Regions from separate parts of the Brenneria goodwinii genome, predicted to be linked through region 2. Evidence: riboswitches for the same ligand, from Rfam matches in the RefSeq annotation. Region 2 holds a riboswitch; each other region holds the start of a gene.
The links. Region 2 has a riboswitch for thiamine pyrophosphate ahead of thiB (thiamine ABC transporter substrate binding subunit). Riboswitches for the same ligand answer to the same signal wherever they lie in the genome.

Region 1 (6,791 bases), 730 kb from region 2:
ACAGGAGCTGCTGAACAATCCCCTCCACCCATATACCCAGGTGCTGCTGAGCACCCGCCCCAAAGGCGGACTGCGAAAAGGCGAGAGGCTGGTGAGTATTCCCGGCTCACCCCCGGACCTGATGCGTTTGCCTGCCGGGTGCGCTTTTTCTCCGCGCTGTCCGCGGGCCAGTGACAAATGTCATAGCCAATTGCCAGATTCACAAAACGTCATTGCCGGACACCAGGTCCGTTGTCATCACTGGATGACCGCTCACTAAAGCGAGTCGGCTTCATCAATTTAAGGAACCACGATGCAAGATAATGCTTTTGCCTTTATGCCTTACCCTCCGGTCGCCGTTGAGCATGCGCCTCACGGCCCGTTGGCCGGTTTCACCTTCGGGGTGAAAGACCTGTTCGACGTCGGGGGGTACCCTACCGGGGGCGGAAACCCCCATGTGCTCGCCATGTCAGGCATAAAACCGCGTACCGCGCCCACGGTACAGCGACTGCTGGATGCGGGAGCCGAATTTGTCGGGAAAACGCATACCAATGAGCTGGCGTTTTCCATGAGTGGTAAGAATATGCACTACGGCACCCCGCGTAACGGTGCCGCGCCCGATCGTATTCCCGGCGGATCGTCATCGGGGTCGGCGTCGGCGGTCTCCAACCATCTCTGTGATTTCGCCCTCGGCACGGATACCGGCGGTTCCGTACGCACCCCGGCCAGCTACTGCGGACTGTATGGATTACGCCCCACCCACGGCCGTATTTCTCTGGAAGGTTGTCAGCCGCTTAGCCACAGCATGGATACGGCAGGCTATTTTACCCGCGACGCCGGGTTGTTCGTCAGGGTGGGCGAGTGTTTGCTGGGTGAAGACGATGCGCCGCTGCCGGATCAGCCGGAATGGACGATCGGCGATGCGCTGTTTGCGCTGCTGCCTGCCGCGTCGCAAACGGCGTTGCAGCCCGCGTTGGCAAAGATTAACGCGGCCGTCGGCGAACTGTTGCCGCTGTCGGGCGATCTGCCTTCGCTGGAGGACGCCTACTGGGCCTTTCGGTTTATTCAGGGACGCGAAGCCTGGCAAGCGCAGGGTGAAAAAATAAAACGTTATGGTTATGTGCTGGGGGCCGATGTGGCCGGGCGTTTTGCCTGGGGCGAATGCGTGACGGATGAGCAGTACCTCAACAGCTGCCGCAGGCGCGATCATTGGCGAGATGAGTGGCGGGCGCTGGTGGGAAACCGGATTCTGGTCTTGCCCACGGTGCCGGATGTCGCGCCTTTGCTGAGCGCCAATGAGGCGGATATCGAAGAAACCCGTCGTTTATCCCATCACCTGTTGTCCATTGCCGTATTGTGCGGGATACCGCAGGTCAATCTGCCGCTGGCGCAAAAAGAGGGGGCGCCGCTGGGGATTTCGTTAATTGGTCCGCGTGGCAGCGATCTGAGTCTGGTCAAAGCCGCCGCGCGGGTCGCGGCATGTTCGTAACATCGCCGAACCGGGGCCGCTTGCTGGTGACGGCAAGCCCCCCCATTGACCTTGGCCGCCATCCTTTTTTGTTCCGCGCTTACTTGTTTTCCGTGACGCCCCGCATTTACAAGTCATGATGCGGGCAGTATTCTGTAAGCGGCAAGGCGTAAGCCTGCTGTAAAATCTTCTGATTTTTCAACGACTCGGGGTGCCCTTCCACGTGAAGGCTGAGAAATACCCGTTGACCTGATCTGGATAATGCCAGCGTAGGGAAGTCTCGGTATGCCAACCAACCGGTTACCGCCTTCTTGAACGCCGGTTGGGGGAATGATGAATACTCGACCTGTCGATTTACCGGCTGCCCATGCGGCGGCATCGTTAGCGCAATTTCATGCGTTGTCTCCTTTAGTGCACTGTCTGACCAACGATGTGGTGCAATCATTTACCGCCAACGTGTTACTGGCGCTTAATGCTTCGCCCGCCATGGTGGTGGATCCGGATGAAGCCGCACAATTCAGCGCGATGGCCGATGCGCTGCTGATTAATGTCGGAACGCTGGAGCGCGATCGCGCCGATGCCATGTTGGCGGCGGTCAACAGCGCCAATCAGTCCGGTACGCCCTGGGTGCTCGACCCGGTGGCGGTCGGCGGGCTGACTTTTCGTAGCGAATTTGCCCGTGAACTGCTGCAACTAAAACCGGCGGCCATTCGGGGAAACGCCTCAGAGATCATGGCATTGTCCGGGCTAAGTGCGCAGGGGCGCGGCGTCGACAGCGCTAACGACTCGTTTACCGCGCTGCCCGCCGCCCATGAACTGGCTCGCCGTCTCTCCACGGTGGTCGCGGTGACGGGCGAGGTGGACTATGTCACGGACGGTTCTCGCAGTTGGGCGATTAGCGGCGGGGATAAAATCATGACCCGCGTGGTGGGAACCGGCTGTGCGTTATCCGCCGTGGTCGCCGCTTTCTGTGCGCTGGAGGGCGACCGTTCACAGCACGTGGCGACGGCCTGTTATGTCATGTCGCTGGCGGGGAAACGGGCAGCCGTGCGGTCTCAGGGGCCGGGCAGTTTTATTCCGGCCTTTCTGGATGCGCTTTATCGTCTGCGTACGGAGGCTCTGGCATGAAACGACGTATTAATGCGTTAACCATTGCCGGCACCGATCCCAGCGGCGGGGCGGGGATCCAGGCCGATTTGAAAACGTTCTCCGCGCTGGAGGCTTACGGCACTTCGGTGATCACCGCGCTGGTGGCGCAGAATACCCGCGGCGTTCAGTCCGTCTACCGGATTGATCCGGCGTTTGTGGGCGCCCAGCTTGATTCCGTGCTGAGCGATGTGCGTATCGACAGCGCCAAGATCGGCATGCTGGCGCAGGCTGATATTGTCGACGTGGTGGCGGAACGCTTGCGCCGTTACACCATACCTTATGTGGTGTTGGATACGGTTATGCTGGCGAAGAGCGGCGATCCGTTGTTATCGCCCGACGCGGTGGCGTCGATCCGCCGCCGGTTGTTGCCTAATGTCTCACTGATTACCCCTAACTTACCGGAAGCGGCCGCCCTGCTTGATTGTCCACCGGCCAGGAACGAGCAGGAGATGTGCGCTCAGGGACAGGAACTGCTGAGTATGGGCTGTCAGGCGGTATTGATGAAAGGCGGGCATTTAAGCGAGCAAGAAAGCCCGGACTGGCTGTTCTGCCGGGGGCAGGCGCCGCAGCGTTTCACCTCCCCACGCGTCGATACCCGGCATACGCACGGTACCGGTTGCACGCTCTCCGCGGCGCTGGCGGCCCTGCGGCCGCGTTGTGCTGATTGGCCGGCGACGGTCGCCGCGGCGAAAAATTATCTGCAACAGGCGCTTGAGCAGGCCGATACGCTGGAAGTCGGGCAGGGGATCGGTCCGGTGCATCATTTCCATGCCTGGTGGTGAGTTGAGGGGGGAAAAGCGCTGGTGCCGCTCATTAGGGTAAACACGGCGATGAGGTTCACGCAGGGAACCTCGCGCCGTGGTCGCCCCGGATCTCTCGATCCTTAAACGAGCGGTATGCGCGGCGTTAGCCTGGATTTGATGTGATTGTCCGGCTGCGCCGTGCAGGCGTAACCGCGCCAAAATCCGCGAGCCGGACAATCCCTGGCGGGTTATGCGATAGTTATACTTTTATCAAGATAGGTATCCTGCACGGCGTTGATCAGCGCCACGCCCTCTTTCATGGATTTTTTGAATGCCTTACGGCCGAGGATCAGCCCCATGCCGCCCGCGCGCTTATTGATCACCGCGGTGCGTACGGATTCCTGTAGATCGTTATCGCCGGCGGCGCCGCCGGAGTTGATTAGCCCGGCGCGGCCCATGTAGCAGTTGGCCAGTTGGTAACGCACCAGATCGATCGGGTGATCGGTGGTCAGTTTGTCGTAGACGCGGTCATCGGTATAGCCGAATTTGATGGCGCGATAGCCGCCGTTGTTTTCCGCCATTTTCTGCTTCACGATATCGGCGCCGATGGTGGCGGCAATATGGTTGGCCTGGCCGGTAAGATCGGCGCTGGCGTGGTAGTCAACGCCGTCTTTTTTGAAGGCCGGGTTGCGCAGATAGGCCCACAGCACGGTGACCATGCCCAGTTCGTGCGCGCGTTCGAATGCGCTTGAGATCTCTTCGATCTGACGGCGCGACTGCTCGGAGCCAAAATAGATGGTGGCGCCGACGGCGACCGCCCCCAGATTAAACGCCTGCTCAACGCTGGCGTACAGCGTCTGGTCGTACTGGGTCGGATAACTCAGGGTTTCGTTGTGGTTGAGTTTGACCAGAAACGGGATCTTGTGCGCGTAGCGGCGTGAAACCGACGCCAATACGCCATAGGTGGACGCCACGCAGTTGCAGCCGGCTTCGATCGCCAGTTCAACGATATTTTTGGGGTCGAAATAGAGCGGATTGGCGGCGAAAGACGCGCCGGCGGAGTGCTCAACTCCCTGATCGACCGGTAAAATAGACAGATAGCCGGTACCGGCCAGTCGGCCATGGTTGAACAGCGTCTGCATGGAACGCAGCACGCTGTTGGGGCGATTGTTATCGATCATCACCCGATCGACGAAGTCGGCGCCCGGCAGGTAAAGGTTTTCAGCAGGGATAGTGGTACAGCGGTGTTGCAACAGATCTTCCGCTTCCTTACCTAATAACTGTGTAATATCGGTCATGATTAACTCCTGGTTAGGCTTTTTCTTATCGCCGTCTCAGGTGATTGCGCTTGTTATTCCGGGGGTACAGCCATTACGGCCCCTGCGTCAGTCCCAGGATGACAGGTGAAAAATGTTACGGCGTAATGAAAAAGTGATGATGGACGTCGTTGAGGCAGGATGAATAACATCCTGACGATTCAGAAGAAACAATAGATGCGATCGCCGATAAATGCCATTTTGCACCGCAAATTAGCCTCGTTTTGTGAACCTCCAAGGGTTTATCGCCGTGAGTGACGAACAGACGGAACGTTTTGTTTAACGAGAGTAAAAATGGAATATGGAAACCGCCGGTTGACGGAATCGCGGCGTGGCTTTTCACGCGAAGACGGGTGAAGGAAGCCCATGCCGGCAGCGAGAAAAACCACGGGCGGGATATTCGGGATTATTTTCGCTAATTTTGCTTACAAATAAGCAGGTTGTCTCCCTGATAAAACATAAGGGTGATAACCTGTGAACGATAAGGCATGACTGATGTAATTGGATGTGAGGGAATAAGTATGGCGGCTTCAACGCGCAGCATCATGGTTTCAAAAGGACTCCAGACGATACTCAATATTGGATTGCTGATATTGGCTATTATTCTCGTGATTTTTCTGGGGAAAGAGACCTATCATCTAGCGCAAGTATTGCTGATTACCAATGAGAAGGATTCATCCTATCAATTGATTGAAAGTATTGTGATTTACTTTCTGTATTTTGAGTTTATCGCCCTGATCGTGAAGTATTTTCAGTCGGGATATCATTTCCCGTTACGTTATTTCGTTTATATCGGTATCACGGCGATTATCCGGCTGATTATCGTCGATCATAAAAATCCGCTCGATACGCTGATTTACGCCGCCGCCATTTTGATGCTGGTCATTACGCTGTATCTGGCGAACAGTAATCGCCTGAAGCGCGAATAACTTCCCGGCTGCCCCCAACCCGGCTATTCGCCGGGCGGGGACGTGGCGAATATTCGTCAATGGCCCGCCGGATTATCCCAGCAATGGGCACTGCGGCGGCAGGCGGCAATAAATGGCGGCGGGAACCACTTCAATCAGGAACCGTTTGGCGTTAAACGGTTCGCCATCCAGATTAAAGGTCATTTCATTCGGCGCGGTAATCTCTAACCAGGGCAGGGCGGCTGAAATCATATTCGGGTTTTGAGTGCCGGTAAACCATGCTTGTAACATATTGGGCAGCAGCTCTTGCGCAGACAGAATGCTGAGCGCCAACTGACCGTCATTCACTAGCGCATCCGGGCAAAGCTGCTGACCGCCGCCGGCCTGGCGGCCGTTGCCAATCGCCACAACCCAGGTATCGCCCGACCAGTTAAAATCCGGGCCGCGGATTTCACAACGTTCGGATTGCAGCATATCCATACGCAGCAGCGCGTTTAACACATAGGATGCGCCGCCCAGCGCCGCTTTCATTTTGGCCGGCGTTTCTGTGGTAATACGGGTGGCGAATCCGCCCGTCGCCATGTTGATGAAGTAGTGCTCATTATTCACTTTGGCTAAATCAATGGCGGTTGCTCGGCCCTTGATCGCCAGCGTCAGCGCGTTATGCGGGTCGATGGGAATTTGACAACCGGTGGCGAAGTCATTGGCGGTTCCCAACGGAATGATCCCCATACAGGGACGAACCGCTTCGGGCTGTTCCGCCAGTGCGCCGGCAACCTCATTGATCGTACCATCGCCTCCGGCGGCGATGACGTTATCGACTTTCAGTCGTACCGCTTCTTTCACGTAACGACGCGCATCTCCCGATTCCCAGGTCACTCTGACATGCAGTGTATTTCCATCCTTGCGCCACTCGTCAATAGCCTGACGGAGCTGATCATTATCGGTGTTTTTTCCATTAAGAATGAGCAGCGTGGCAGGGGATTGCTCCATGTGGTTCTCCCAATTCGGTGTGTCAAATTAAATAAGTTCTAATCGCAAACCCTCGACGGCGGGCGAGAGATAGCTGATGTTATCAGTGAGCCGTTAAGCGCCATGCGGCAATTGCATTCTAATAATAGTCAGTTAATACAATTAGTCAGTAAAAACAAGGGCTGAAACCAGAAGATTCGGTGAGTGGCCGCGGCTGGAGAATGATAAGGATGATGAAAGGGGAATGATGAGTGAC
Region 2 (6,791 bases):
CAGCAAAATAGGCTGATGGCGAACAAGGCAGCGGGCCAGCGCGGCGCGCTGCCGCTGACCGCCGGAAACCTGAGACGGCAGGCGATTGAGTAGCTCGGTTAATCCAACCTGCTCGGCAATGTTTCTCAGCGTGTCCCGCTGTTCGTCATTGAGCCGCAGACCGGGATGCAGCCCCAGAGCGATATTTTTCTCAATGGTCAGGTGAGGGAAGAGATTGTTTTCCTGAAACAGAATGGATACCGGTCGCTTGGATGGCGGGGTGAGGCGGTGATTTTCCCCATTCAGACGCAACTTACCGCTATCGGCCATCAGAAAACCGGCTATCAGATTCAGGAGCGTACTTTTCCCGGCGCCGCTGGGGCCAAGAATCGCCACGCGCTCTCCAGCGTTGACGTGCAAATCAAAACGCATGGGAAAACCTTGATAGAGGTAGGTCAGTTTATCGAGAGAGATCATCACGATCCGCCAGTTTTTCAATCAGAGTGAACAGCGTGAAGCAGAGCAGCATCAGCAACAGTGCGGTAACGGCACCGTCGACGCTGCGATAGGCTCCAATCTGCTGATAAAGGTAAAAGGGCAAGGTGCGGAACTGCTCGTTGCCGAATAGCGCGATAACGCCAAAATCGCCGATAGACAGCACGCTGGCAAACGCCAATGCCTGGGCCAACGGCTGTTTCAGCGCCTGCAGTTCAATAATTTTTAACCGCTGCCAGCCGCGTAGATCCAGCGACAGACAGAGCCGATTATAGCGTTCGGCGACATCCAGCATCGGGTTTTCCAACACTTTTAGCGCATAGGGTATCGCCATCAGCGCGTTGGTGATCACCACCAATCCATAAGGCGATTCCGGCAACCCGATGGTATTGTTCAGCAACAGGAAAAAACCGGTTGCCAGCACAATACCGGGCATGGCGAGGATCAGCATTCCGCTCAGATTCATCAACTGGCCATAGAGCGGTTGCTGGCGCAGCTTAAGTTCCCGGCTGCTCCACAGCAGCATCATCGTCAGGATGATGCAAATAGCGCCCGCCGCCAGCGCAATACGCAGCGAGGTGAACAACGTTTCCCACAGCGTGGGTTGCTGTAATACCATGAGCAGGGACGGGTTGACGCCGTCTACCACGACGGCCAGCAGCGGTGGCACGATCAGCAGTAACGCCGCACCAATCAGCAGCGTGTCGCATAGCCGGCTGAACAGGCTGTCCTGCGGGTTCCGCCACGCCAGTTGCTGCGTGCTGCCAACCGGCAGAACCCCGCCCAGCCGCTGACTCAGCAGCACCAGCCCAAGACAACAGGTCATCTGAATCAGCGCCAGCAATGCGGCGCGGGACGGATCGTAATCAAAGCTCAGCGCCTGATAAATCGCCAACTCGATGGTGGTCGCTCGCGGTCCGCCACCCAGCGATAGCACGGTGGCAAAGCTGGCGAAACAGAGCATAAAAATAAGTGCGGCCACCGGCGGGATCTGCCTACGCAGCCAGGGCCATTCGACAATGCGAAAATGCTGCCAGCCATTCATCCCCAGTTGAGCCGCCAACTGACGTTGTTCAGTGGCGATGTTTTCCAGCGATTGCAGCAGCAAGCGGGTCGCCAGCGGCAGGTTGAAAAAAATATGCGCCAGCAGAATGCCTTGCAGCCCATAGGGGGAAAAATGATACGGCAGGCCGAAGATCTCCAGCAGATGCGCCAGCCATCCCTGACGGCCATATATGCTCAGCAAGCCGAAAACCGCCACCAGAACCGGCAGCACCAGGGTCATGGCGCATAGCCGCAATAGCAGACGATGGCCGGGAAAACGTCTGCGGTAGAGCGCTCTGGCAAGGAAAATAGCCGGCGTGGTAGACAGTAAGGCAGACAAAAACGCCTGCCAGAAAGTAAAGCGGATAACATGCCACAGATAGCTGTCATGCCAGAGCATTCGCCATTGGCTTTCCGGCGCCTGTAGCCACAATGCGCTGAAAGCCAGCGCCGCCACCAAGATTAACAGCGAGGCGGCCAGCAATCCCGGCCACAGACTTCCGCTACTCAACGACTGACGGCTTGTTGCCATGCCTGAATCCAGTTATTCCGCTGTTCTGCAACCTGTTGCGCGCTGTATTGCAAGGCTTTCTCCGGGACGGCGAGATGGGCGAATCCGGCCGGCAGATCGGTTTTGATTGCCGGATACATCCAGTTTTTGGTTGGGATCGCCTGCTGGAATGCGGGCGTCAGGATGAACTGCAGAAAGCGTTTTGCCAGCGCCGGATTTTTACTGGCGGCAAGCTGTCCGGCGACTTCAATTTGCAGATAATGTCCTTCGCTAAAGTTCGCCGCGGCGTAGTTATCGTTCTTCTCTTCAATGATGTGGTATGCCGGGGAGGTGGTATAGCTGAGCACCAGATCGGCTTCACCCTTTAGGAATAACCCATAGGCTTCGCTCCAGCCTTTGGTGACGGTAACCGTTTTCTTAGCCAGTTTTTGCCATGCCTGCGGGGCTTGATCGCCATATACTTTCTGCATCCATAGCAGCAGTCCTAATCCAGGCGTACTGGTGCGCGGATCCTGATAAATGACTTTCCACGGCTCCGTGCTGTCGATCAGCTCATGCAGGCTTTGGGGCGGATTCTTCAGGCGGTTTTTGTCATAGACAAACGCGAAGTAGCCATAGTCATAGGGAACAAAGGTCGTATTGTCCCAGCCGCCGGGGATATCAACGACAGCCTTGGTATCCAGGCCGTGTTTGGCGAATAGCCCGGTCTGTTCCGCCGCCTGCAACAGGTTGTTGTCCAACCCCAGAATGATATCCGCTTTACTGTTCTTCCCTTCCATACGCAGGCGGTTCAGCAGCGAGACCCCGTCTTCCAGCGCGACGAAATTCAGCTCGCAGTCGCACTCTTTTTCGAAGGCCGTTTTAATGACCGGCCCTGGCCCCCATTCGGAAGCGAAAGAATCATAGGTGTAAACCGTAAGCGCCGGTTTAGCGAAAGAGGAGGCCGACGCCAGCAACAGGCAGGGAAGGATTTTTTTCAATATTGACGTTGAACGTTTTAACAACGGTTGTTTGAGTAATGTGATATTTAACACTTTGCACTCCTGTCATCATAGGGTGGCAAAGGTCTTTGAGTCTCAGCGATGAGCACTCTCAAATCCCTTCGCCGGTATTAACCGGATCAGGTTCGACGGGTATTTTCTCAGCGCAAGACGTGTCGCATAGGCATTACACGTCTTCCGCACCCCGTTGAGAACGCTCTATTGTAAAGACTTATGGGTGACGGCGAAAGCGAGACGCTTAGTTTTCCGGCTGCGCGAACCAGGCGGACTTAAAGTCAAACCATCCCAGGGTATTCATGCGGATGCCCCGCATGCTGCGTTGCCCCTGAAGTTGCAGCCAGTTGTGGAACAGTGGATGTAACTGACAACTGGCAATAAGTTTTTCACTCCATTCCGCTATTGGCAACGCCTTGCCGCGCCACAGGCCGGCGTCCTCGTGCAGATCTTCATTAAGGCAATGCTGTATCAGCGGCTGCTCGTAAAACAGGGCGAACAGCGAGAACTCCAGCGGCAAGTAGCAGTTGTTGCTGCATAGCCAGATATCGCTTTCCGCTTCGCCGCGATACCACTCTTCGTAACCGATTGTCTGTAAGTCGAGTTGCACGCCATGTTCTTGCAGCACTTTTTCCATGATGCCGCTGATAACCCTATATTCAGGATGTTCCCGGTAGATTGTCAGGGTGATCCGTTGCAGATCTTTGGGTTTTCCCTGTGGCTCGATACGTTCCTGGTGATGCCAGCGGGGGAGCAGACCATAGGCTGGCGACCAGTCCCGCTGGTGCGAAATATCCGCATAACGCAGCAGGGCGATCGGATTGAATATCTGGCACAGCCAGCGGCGCACTTCCAGTTGGCTCGCCTGCGCCGAACGAGCATCAAACAGCAGGAAATAACAGCCTTCTTCCATGCGGCTTTCCAACTGGTTATGCGACGAATCATCCGATTCCAGATGCGGGGAGTAGGGATGCATCTCTGTCGCGTCGGGAATCACCCAGATGTTGACCTCGTCAATCAGCGCCCGATAGCCGAAGTAGTCATCGAATGCTTTGATTTTAAGTTGATTGTCGTTGTTGCGCGTTACCGCGTAAGGACCGGTTCCGATAGGGTGTCTGGCGAAATCCGGCAGGGTTCGCCACTCTTCCGGCAGAATCATCGCCGAAACGCTGCCAAGCAGCCACGGCAACCAGTCGTCGGGGCTGGTCAGCCGGACATCAATCACAAACGGCATGGGGGAGGTCACCTTCTCAATATGTGAAAACAGCGGGGACGCGGCAAGCCGGGTGAGCGAGGTAATGACATCCGCCATGGTCAGTTCCCGTCCGTGGTGAAAACGAATGGAAGGGCGCAGATAAAACCGCCAGTGCAGCGGCGACAACATTTGCCAGTGATGGGCTAAGTCGGGTTTTAGTTCCCCATTTTCCTCATTTATGTTGGTCAGCCCGCTGAATATCTGGCGGGCAATATGCATTTCCGAACGGCGCAGCGCCGATCCCGGCAACAGATTGCGCAGCGGACGATAATAAAGAATGCGCAGAATATGTTTACCCTGGCGAAAGCTGCGGCCAAGGTGCGAAAGCAGCATCTGCCGCACGGTTTGTTTATCGCCGACCAGTTGTACCAACTGATCGATGCGATCCTGCTCCAACAGGTCTTCGGCCCGCTGTTGCTGCAATGCCAGTCCGGTGTAGATAAAGGTCAACTGCGAACGTTTACTCCGCCCGGCTTCCGCCTGCCAGATAAGCCATCCCTGTTTTTGCATGGCGCCGAGCAGTGAACGGATATGGCGGCGAGAACAGCTTAATACCCCGGCCAGCTCTTGCAGCGTCGTGTCGGTGGTTTGCCCTTGATAGCGTTGCCACAGGCGAATGAACTGTTGTTGCAAACGAGATGAAGGCATAAAAGAGGAACTCCCCGCACTAAAGTCATCAATTTATCTTTCCCTATATTACGTCGATACTTTCATGCAATGAAAGCGGGGAGGTGGATTATGAAAGTTTCATCACTGTATCGGTTCTATCAAGCCTATCTTGCTGCGGGTCAATCTAAATGGTTGAGCGGGATATCGGTTCAACAGCGGGTGGAATTATTGCAGCAGGCGACGCAGTGGCAGATAGAAAACATGTCGGAAGAAGAGTACCGCCACTGGTTATAACCGTAAGTTTCGGGTAGAGAAACATTCTGAGTAATGGTGCGATTTCACCAGCCAGCGAACCTTCTGCTGGCTTTTTTTTTGCACCACGCTTTGCCCTCTCAGGTTATTAATGCTGTTCGTTTAAAGATCGAGATACCCGGGGCGACCACGACGAGAGGCGTCCCTGCGGGAACCTCATCGCCGTGTTTCCCCTAATATCAGGCTTAAGTGAACGGCATTACTGTCAGATTATGGCCTTTCTAACTACCGCCGATACCCATTCCGACACCGCCACGGTCAGCAGAATCACCAAAAAGATGACGGTGATTTGCGGCCAGGCCAGCATATTGAGCGACGATTGAAGGTTAAGACCGAGGCCGCCGGCCCCCACCAGGCCAAGAATGGCGGACTCGCGGATGTTGATGTCCCAGCGGAATACGGTAATGCCAAGCAGGCTGGGCAGGATCTGCGGAACAATCGCATAGTCAATGATCTGAAGCCGGCTGGCGCCCGTCGCCATAACGGCTTCAACCTGCGTTTCATCTATCTCTTCGATCGCTTCATACAACAGTTTTCCAATAAAACCAATGGATCGCAGCGCGATGGCGATAGTGCCGGCCATCATGCCGGGGCCAAGGATCGAAACCAGCAGCAGCGCCCAGATCAATGAGTTGATCGAGCGAGATGAGACGATGATCAATAGCGCGATCGAGCGGATAAACGCCGCCGGCGTGGTGTTGCGCGCCGCCAGAAACGCGATGGGCACGGCGATAAGCGTGCCGCCCAACGTGCCGAGCGTCGCCATATTCAGCGTATCCCACAGCGGAATAAGCAACTGTGGCAAATAGGACCAGCGCGGCGGGAACGCGCGCGCCAGAATATCTTCCCCCTGTACCGGCGCATCGTAGACGAATGACCAAATCGTATCTTTGGTCATTAACTGCCAGCAAAAGAGGAAGAAGGCGACAAGAACCAGCCAACCCGCCCATTGCAGCAGCTCCGCGCCGGTTGTCTGATGACGCCATTCGGGGGACGATGTTTTCGTCTTGAAGTCTGACATTATTGGATCCGTTTGCGGATAAGACTGGAAAAGTATTCCGCCGCCATGACGATGGCGATGATGATGATCAGGATGGCGCTGGCGCTGTCATATTCGTAGCGGTCGATTGCCGTATTCAGCGTGGCGCCGATGCCCCCGGCGCCGACAATGCCGATGACGGCGGATTCGCGGAAATTGATATCAAAGCGATAGAGTGAAAGCCCGATCAGCCGCGGCATCACCTGCGGCTGTACCGCATAGTTCAGCAGTTGCGGCCAGGATGCGCCGGTCGATCGGATCGCTTCGATCTGCGCGGCGTCGGTCTCTTCAATATCCTCCGCCAGCAGTTTGGCGATAAAACCGATCGTGGCGAAGGCCAGCGTCAGGAATCCGGCGAACGGGCCGAAACCAAACATGGCCACCAGCAGGATGGCGATGATGATTTCCTGAAAGGCGCGTGAAACGGCGATAATGCTGCGGCAAATCATGTAAATTGGCATCGGCGTCAGGTTGCGTGCGGCGCCGACTCCAATCGGAATCGAGAGCAGAATACCGACAATCGTCGCGCATACCGTCATGGTCAGGCTTTCC
Region 3 (6,791 bases), 1.3 Mb from region 2:
GTTCTCATGATAGGCGCGGCACAACGCCACCGTGTCCTCTATCAGTCGGCGCGCCACCGTGCCCGGCGGCGGTAAAAGCGGAAGGCGGTCATAGCGGAACCAGCCGGCATCCCGCAGCTCTGAAGGATCGTGCTGAACTTCGCCCCCCGCATAGTCGGCCATAAACGCCATCATCAGCGAGTGCGGGAAAGGCCAGGGCTGAGAACTGATATAACGCAGGTTCTTAATTTCAATACGGCTCTCTTCCATCACTTCGCGAGCCACCGTCTGTTCCAGCGTTTCCCCCACCTCGACAAACCCGGCCAACACCGTATACATATTGCCCCGGTGACGATTATGCTGCGCCAGTAAAATCTCATCGCCCCGCCGGATCGCCACGATAATACAGGGCGCGATCTGCGGATAATAACGTTCCTTGCAGTGCAGGCACAGGCTGGCCAGTTCGGTTTTACTGCGCACCATTTCATGGCCGCAATAGCCGCAGAACTTGTGAGCGCGGTAAAACTCCGCCAGTTGCACGCCCCGGCCGGCCATTTGAAACAGGCTGGCGTCCTGATCGATAAGTTGGCGCACAGACGTCATACCGGATTCCCGGTTCCGGCAAACCAGCCACATCGGTTGCCCCTGCCACTCGCCGATCCTGCGAGCGGTTTCACCCTGCAAAGACCAACTTTCCGCCGTTCCCTGCGGTAATTCTCCCTGAGGAAGCCATATTTGATTCGAGTGACTGACCACCCACCATCCGGTTTCGTCACCTTTTAGCGTTTGTTCCATATCGTTTATTGCCCCATTATCACTTCACTAGCCCTTTACCATTCAGGGTGATTTAGCTAACGTTCATAACCAACGGCTATTTTTATCATTCACGGAGCCAATAATGCTAAACCAGTTACAAAGCCTGACTGAACTCGTCGGTGGCAATAATGCGTTAATCGACCAGTGGCTACAAGCGCGTAAACAGCTCCTGATTACTTACTACCAGTTGGTTGGCATCAAGCCCAACAAAGACGCATACTCACGCCTCGATGAAAAAGCGTTGGATAACTTTCACCAGAATCTGGTTGATTATCTTTCAGCCGGTCACTTTCATGCGTATGAACGGATATTGCAGGAAGCCGCTGCCTTAAGCGAACAGAAGCTGTCGCAGTCTGCAAAGCTTGATTGCGCCTTACAAGACAACACGCAACAGATTATGGACTTCTATGACGGTCACCTGGCGACGTCAATCGATCATGACAACTGTATAGCATTCCAGCAAGCGCTCTCCAACGTCGGCGAATTGCTGGAAGAACGCTTTACGTTGGAAGATGAAATGATTCGTCTGGTTTGTGATAATCAATATTGAGACCAATCATAAACCGATCATCCTCCCGCTGAAAGCCTCGGTCTGATGAGCAAAACACCGCTTTTCTTCACAGACCGGGCAGGCAGTCTTTGACATGCACCGCCTGCCGTCCTACAGTGTCATCGTTGTAATCAGCCTGCTAACAGTGGGGCTATCTTGTCGGAGTGCCTAGCGCGTTTCCGTTTGTTGTTTCTTTTCAACAAGCAATGAAAATGCACGGGCTGAGACCGTTAATTCGGGATCCGCGGAACCTGATCGGGTTAATACCTGCGAAGGGAACAAGAGTAATATGCCTGATTAACCCCTAGATGTCGTTTCCGCGTTAATCTGCATGGCATCAATTCTGTTATTACTCCCTCCGAACTCCAGACAAGCAATTTTCCCTTTACGTGTTATAGGAACTTGCTATGTCTACAGAAAAATCGCGCGCAACATCGCCCAAAACCAACCGTCGTGAGCAACGAGCCGCCGCCCAGCAATTCATTGATACATTGCAGGGCATGGCATTTCCCAATTCCCAACGTATTTACCTCACCGGTCCGCGTGAAGATATCCGTATCCCAATGCGCGAGATCGAGCTCAGCCCGACGCTAATCGGCGGCAGTAAGGATAATCCGCAGTACGTCGACAATGAACCGATCCCAGTTTATGACACCGCCGGTCCGTACGGCGATCCGGCTTTATGCCCGGATGTGCGTATCGGACTCAACCGGCTGCGATCGAACTGGATTGCCGAACGTAACGACACGGAAACGCTGCCCGGCGTCAGTTCCGATTTCACCCAACAGCGCCTGGCGGATGCCGGACTCGACCATCTTCGTTTCGAACACCTGCCCCGTCCCCGCCGCGCCAAAGCGGGAAAATGCGTGACCCAACTGCACTATGCCCGTCAAGGCATCATCACCCCGGAAATGGAATTCATCGCGATACGTGAAAATATGGGGCGCGAACGCATTCGAGGCGAAGTGTTACGCCAGCAGCACCCCGGCCAGAGCTTCGGCGCCAATTTGCCGGAGAACATCACTGCGGAGTTTGTGCGTCAGGAGGTCGCCGCCGGCCGCGCCATCATTCCAGCCAATATTAACCACCCCGAATCCGAACCGATGATTATCGGCCGCAATTTTCTGGTGAAGGTGAACGCCAACATCGGTAATTCCGCTGTGACCTCCTCCATCGAGGAAGAAGTGGAGAAGCTGGTGTGGTCAACCCGCTGGGGCGCGGATACCGTGATGGATCTGTCCACCGGGCGTTATATTCATGAAACCCGCGAATGGATCCTGCGCAACAGCCCGGTGCCGATTGGCACGGTTCCCATTTATCAGGCGCTGGAAAAAGTTAACGGCGTGGCGGAAAACCTGAACTGGGAGATGTTCCGCGATACCCTGCTGGAGCAGGCGGAACAGGGCGTCGACTATTTTACCATTCACGCGGGCGTGCTGCTGCGCTATGTCCCCATGACCGCCAAACGGCTGACCGGCATCGTCTCCCGCGGCGGCTCAATCATGGCGAAGTGGTGTCTGTCGCATCATCAGGAGAGCTTTCTGTATGAACATTTCCGCGATATTTGTGCAATCTGCGCCGCGTATGACGTCGCGTTGTCGTTAGGAGACGGCTTACGCCCCGGCTCGATTCAGGATGCCAACGATGAAGCGCAGTTTGCCGAACTGCATACGCTGGGGGAACTGACCAAAATTGCCTGGGAATACGATGTACAGGTCATGATTGAAGGGCCGGGACATGTGCCGATGCAGATGATCCGCCGCAATATGACGGAAGAGCTGGAACACTGCCATGAAGCGCCGTTCTATACGCTTGGCCCGTTGACCACCGATATCGCTCCCGGTTACGACCATTTCACCTCGGGTATCGGCGCGGCGATGATCGGCTGGTTCGGCTGCGCCATGCTCTGCTACGTTACGCCCAAAGAGCACCTCGGGTTACCTGACAAAGAGGATGTAAAGCAGGGACTGATTACCTACAAAATCGCCGCCCACGCCGCCGATCTGGCGAAAGGCCACCCCGGCGCGCAAATCCGCGATAACGCCATGTCCAAAGCGCGCTTCGAATTTCGCTGGGAAGATCAGTTCAATCTGTCGCTCGATCCCGAAACCGCTCGCGCCTACCACGACGCCACGCTGCCGCAGGAATCCGGCAAGGTCGCCCATTTCTGCTCCATGTGCGGACCGAAGTTCTGCTCGATGAAAATTTCGCAGGAGGTTCGTGATTACGCGGCGCGGCAGGAAGCCGAAGCCAAACCGATCGAAGTGGGAATGGCGCAAATGTCGGAGGCGTTTCGGTCCCGCGGCGGCGAGCTTTACCACAGTGCCACCAGCCTGCAAACGGAGGAGAGCAAATGACAACCGCTCAGACAACGACCCCCTTTGCCCCCACCGCGCACCGGCTCGGCCTCTACCCGGTGGTGGACAGCGTAACCTGGATTGAACGGCTGCTCGGCGCGGGCGTTAAAACGATCCAACTGCGTATCAAGGATCGTACCGATCAACAGGTCGAACAAGACGTTATGCAGGCCATCGCATTAGGCCGCCATTACCAGGCCCGATTGTTTATCAATGACTACTGGCGGCTGGCGGTAAAACATCAGGCCTATGGCGTTCATCTGGGGCAGGAGGATCTGGACACGGCCGATCTCTCCCTCATTAAACAGGCCGGCCTGCGCCTCGGCGTTTCCACCCACGACGATCGGGAATTGGCGCGCGCGATAGCCATCAACCCTTCGTATATCGCACTGGGGCATATCTTCCCCACGCAGACCAAAGAGATGCCCTCGGCGCCTCAGGGAATCGCCGAGCTGACCCGCCATGTGGCGGAGCTTGGGGAGCGCTTCCCAACCGTCGCTATCGGCGGCATCAGTCTGGAGAGGGTTCCCGCGGTATTGGCCAGCGGAGTCGGCGGCATTGCCGTGGTCAGCGCAATCACCCAGGCGCCGGACTGGCGCCAGGCCACCGCGGCATTGCTCCGTATGATTGAAAAGCGGGAGGTGTAATGTGTTAAGCGACCAAGAATTTCTGCGCTATAGCCGCCAGCTTCTGCTGGAAGACATTGGGCCGGAGGGCCAGGAGAAGCTCAAGTCCGCCAGCGTTTTGCTGGTAGGGCTAGGCGGACTAGGCGCCCCCGCATCGATGTATCTGGCCGCAGCCGGCGTCGGCACGCTGCTATTGGCGGATGATGACAGGCTGCATCTGACCAACCTCCAGCGGCAAATTCTTTACCGCACGGCTGATGTAGACAAACCCAAGGCTGAACTGGCGCAACGGCAGCTACAGGCATTAAACCCAAACGCGGAGATCGTCGCCCTGACTGAGAGACTCGGCGGCGAAGCGCTGTATCAGGCGGTTAACCGCGCCGATGTGGTGCTGGATTGCAGCGACAATATGGAAACCCGCCACGCCGTTAACGCCGCCTGTGTTCATGCCGGAAAACCGCTGATCAGCGGCAGCGCGGTCGGTTTCAGCGGACAGTTGCTGGTACTGACGCCCCCTTACCATCAGGGCTGTTACGCCTGTCTGTATCCCGATGCGGCAGAGCCGCGGCGTAATTGCCGCACGGCGGGCGTGCTCGGTCCGGTCGTCGGCGTCATCGGCACGCTACAGGCGCTGGAAGCGATCAAACTACTGGCCGGCTTGCCTTCGCCGCTGAGTGGAAAGCTGCGGCTGTTCGATGGAAAACAACAAAGCTGGAACACCCTGCAGCTCACCCGCGCGGCCCATTGCCCGGTCTGTGGAGAGCCGGCATGAAAATTACCCTAAACGACCAGACTATCGAGCTGGCGGACGCACTGACCGTCGAAGCGCTGCTGACACAGTTAAACCGCCTGCAACCCGGTACGGCGCTGGCCATCAATCAGACCATTATCCCACGTGACGCCTGGACTCAGCATCAGATTCAGGACGGGGATGATATTTTGCTTTTTCAGGCCATCGCGGGAGGATGACATGCTGCAAATTGCCGATACAACTTTTACATCCCGGCTGCTAACCGGCACCGGAAAATTCGCCACGCCTGAAATCATGCTGGCGGCCCTGCACGCTTCCGGTTCACAACTGGTCACCATGGCCATGAAACGCGTTGACCTGAAAGGCGGCAACGATGCGCTCCTCGCTCCGCTACGCCAGTTGGGTATCAAGCTGTTGCCGAACACTTCCGGCGCCAAAACAGCCGATGAAGCGGTGTTTGCCGCCCAACTGGCGCGTGAAGCCCTGGGCACGCATTGGGTGAAACTGGAAATCCATCCGGATATGAAATATCTGCTCCCCGATCCGCTCGAAACCTTGAAAGCCGCCGAGCGATTGGTCAAAGACGGCTTTGTCGTGCTGCCCTATTGCGGAGCAGACCCGGTGCTGTGCAAACGGCTGGAAGAGGCGGGGTGCGCCGCCGTCATGCCGTTAGGCTCGCCAATCGGCTCCAATCAGGGGCTGCAAACCCGCGATTTCCTGCGCATCATCATTGAGCAGGCGCGCGTTCCCGTGGTGGTGGACGCCGGGATCGGCGCGCCCAGCCACGCCACGGAGGCATTGGAAATGGGGGCGGACGCCGTACTGGTCAATACCGCCATTGCCGTCGCCCGCGATCCGGTAAAGATGGCGCAGGCATTCAGGATCGCGGTGGAAGCCGGCGCGCTGGCGAATCAGGCCGGACTGGGAAATAAACAGTACATCGCCAGCGCCACCAGCCCGCTGACCGGTTTTCTGCACCAGCAAACGGAAGGAGCTATCTGATGGAAAACGACTTTCAAACCGTCTGGCAACAGCTCGACTGGGATGACCTGACCCTGAGGATTAATAGCAAAACCACTCGGGATGTTGAGCGGGCGCTCGGCGCGGCGCGTCCAGACCGGGAAGACTTTATGGCGTTGATCTCCCCCGCCGCCGCACCATACCTGGAGGCGTTGGCGCAGCGGGCGCAGCAGCTCACTCGTCAACGATTCGGCAATACGGTGGGGTTCTACGTACCGCTATACCTCTCCAACCTCTGCTCAAACGACTGTAGTTACTGCGGTTTCTCCATGAGCAACCGCATCAAGCGCAAAACGCTGGATGACGAGGAGATCCTGCGTGAATGCGCGGCAATCAAAAAGCTGGGGTTCGATCACCTGCTGCTGGTAACCGGCGAACATCAGCGAAAAGTGGGAATGGATTACTTCCGCCGAGTCTTTCCGCTGATCCGTCCGCATTTCAGTTCGCTGATGATCGAAGTGCAACCGCTGGAGCAGCAGGCGTATGCCGAGTTGAAAACGCTGGGGTTAGACGGCGTGATGGTGTATCAGGAAACCTACCATCCGGCAACTTATCAACACCACCATCTGCGCGGACAAAAACAGGATTTTTACTGGCGGCTGGCCACGCCGGATCGCTTAGGCCGCGCCGGGATCGATAAGATCGGCATCGGCGCCTTGATCGGTTTGTCGGACAGTTGGCGAACCGACTGT

Region 1: it holds a riboswitch for thiamine pyrophosphate, as region 2 does, so the genes downstream of both, thiM (hydroxyethylthiazole kinase) here and thiB (thiamine ABC transporter substrate binding subunit) in region 2, are expected to answer to the same signal.
Region 3: it holds a riboswitch for thiamine pyrophosphate, as region 2 does, so the genes downstream of both, thiC (phosphomethylpyrimidine synthase ThiC) here and thiB (thiamine ABC transporter substrate binding subunit) in region 2, are expected to answer to the same signal.

The regions. Positions count from the first base shown of each region.
Region 1 is NZ_CP014137.1:558,304-565,094, forward strand. Features, by position in the region: gene ACN28R_RS02550 (ABC transporter ATP-binding protein) at 1-259, shown strand, start outside; gene ACN28R_RS02555 (amidase) at 293-1,468, shown strand; TPP riboswitch at 1,645-1,740, shown strand; gene thiM (hydroxyethylthiazole kinase) at 1,781-2,575, shown strand; gene thiD (bifunctional hydroxymethylpyrimidine kinase/phosphomethylpyrimidine kinase) at 2,572-3,378, shown strand; gene fbaB (class I fructose-bisphosphate aldolase) at 3,588-4,637, opposite strand; gene psiE (phosphate-starvation-inducible protein PsiE) at 5,177-5,584, shown strand; gene yegS (lipid kinase YegS) at 5,657-6,556, opposite strand.
Region 2 is NZ_CP014137.1:5,191,913-5,198,703, forward strand. Features, by position in the region: gene thiQ (thiamine ABC transporter ATP-binding protein ThiQ) at 1-456, opposite strand, end outside; gene thiP (thiamine/thiamine pyrophosphate ABC transporter permease ThiP) at 440-2,050, opposite strand; gene thiB (thiamine ABC transporter substrate binding subunit) at 2,026-3,012, opposite strand; TPP riboswitch at 3,109-3,227, opposite strand; gene sgrR (HTH-type transcriptional regulator SgrR) at 3,269-4,927, opposite strand; gene sgrT (glucose uptake inhibitor SgrT) at 5,018-5,182, shown strand; gene phnE (phosphonate ABC transporter, permease protein PhnE) at 5,406-6,221, opposite strand; gene phnE (phosphonate ABC transporter, permease protein PhnE) at 6,221-6,791, opposite strand, start outside.
Region 3 is NZ_CP014137.1:3,918,389-3,925,179, forward strand. Features, by position in the region: partial or broken gene nudC (NAD(+) diphosphatase) at 1-774, opposite strand; gene rsd (sigma D regulator) at 878-1,345, shown strand; TPP riboswitch at 1,496-1,640, shown strand; gene thiC (phosphomethylpyrimidine synthase ThiC) at 1,753-3,702, shown strand; gene thiE (thiamine phosphate synthase) at 3,699-4,349, shown strand; gene ACN28R_RS17445 (HesA/MoeB/ThiF family protein) at 4,351-5,100, shown strand; gene thiS (sulfur carrier protein ThiS) at 5,097-5,297, shown strand; gene ACN28R_RS17455 (thiazole synthase) at 5,299-6,081, shown strand; gene thiH (2-iminoacetate synthase ThiH) at 6,081-6,791, shown strand, end outside.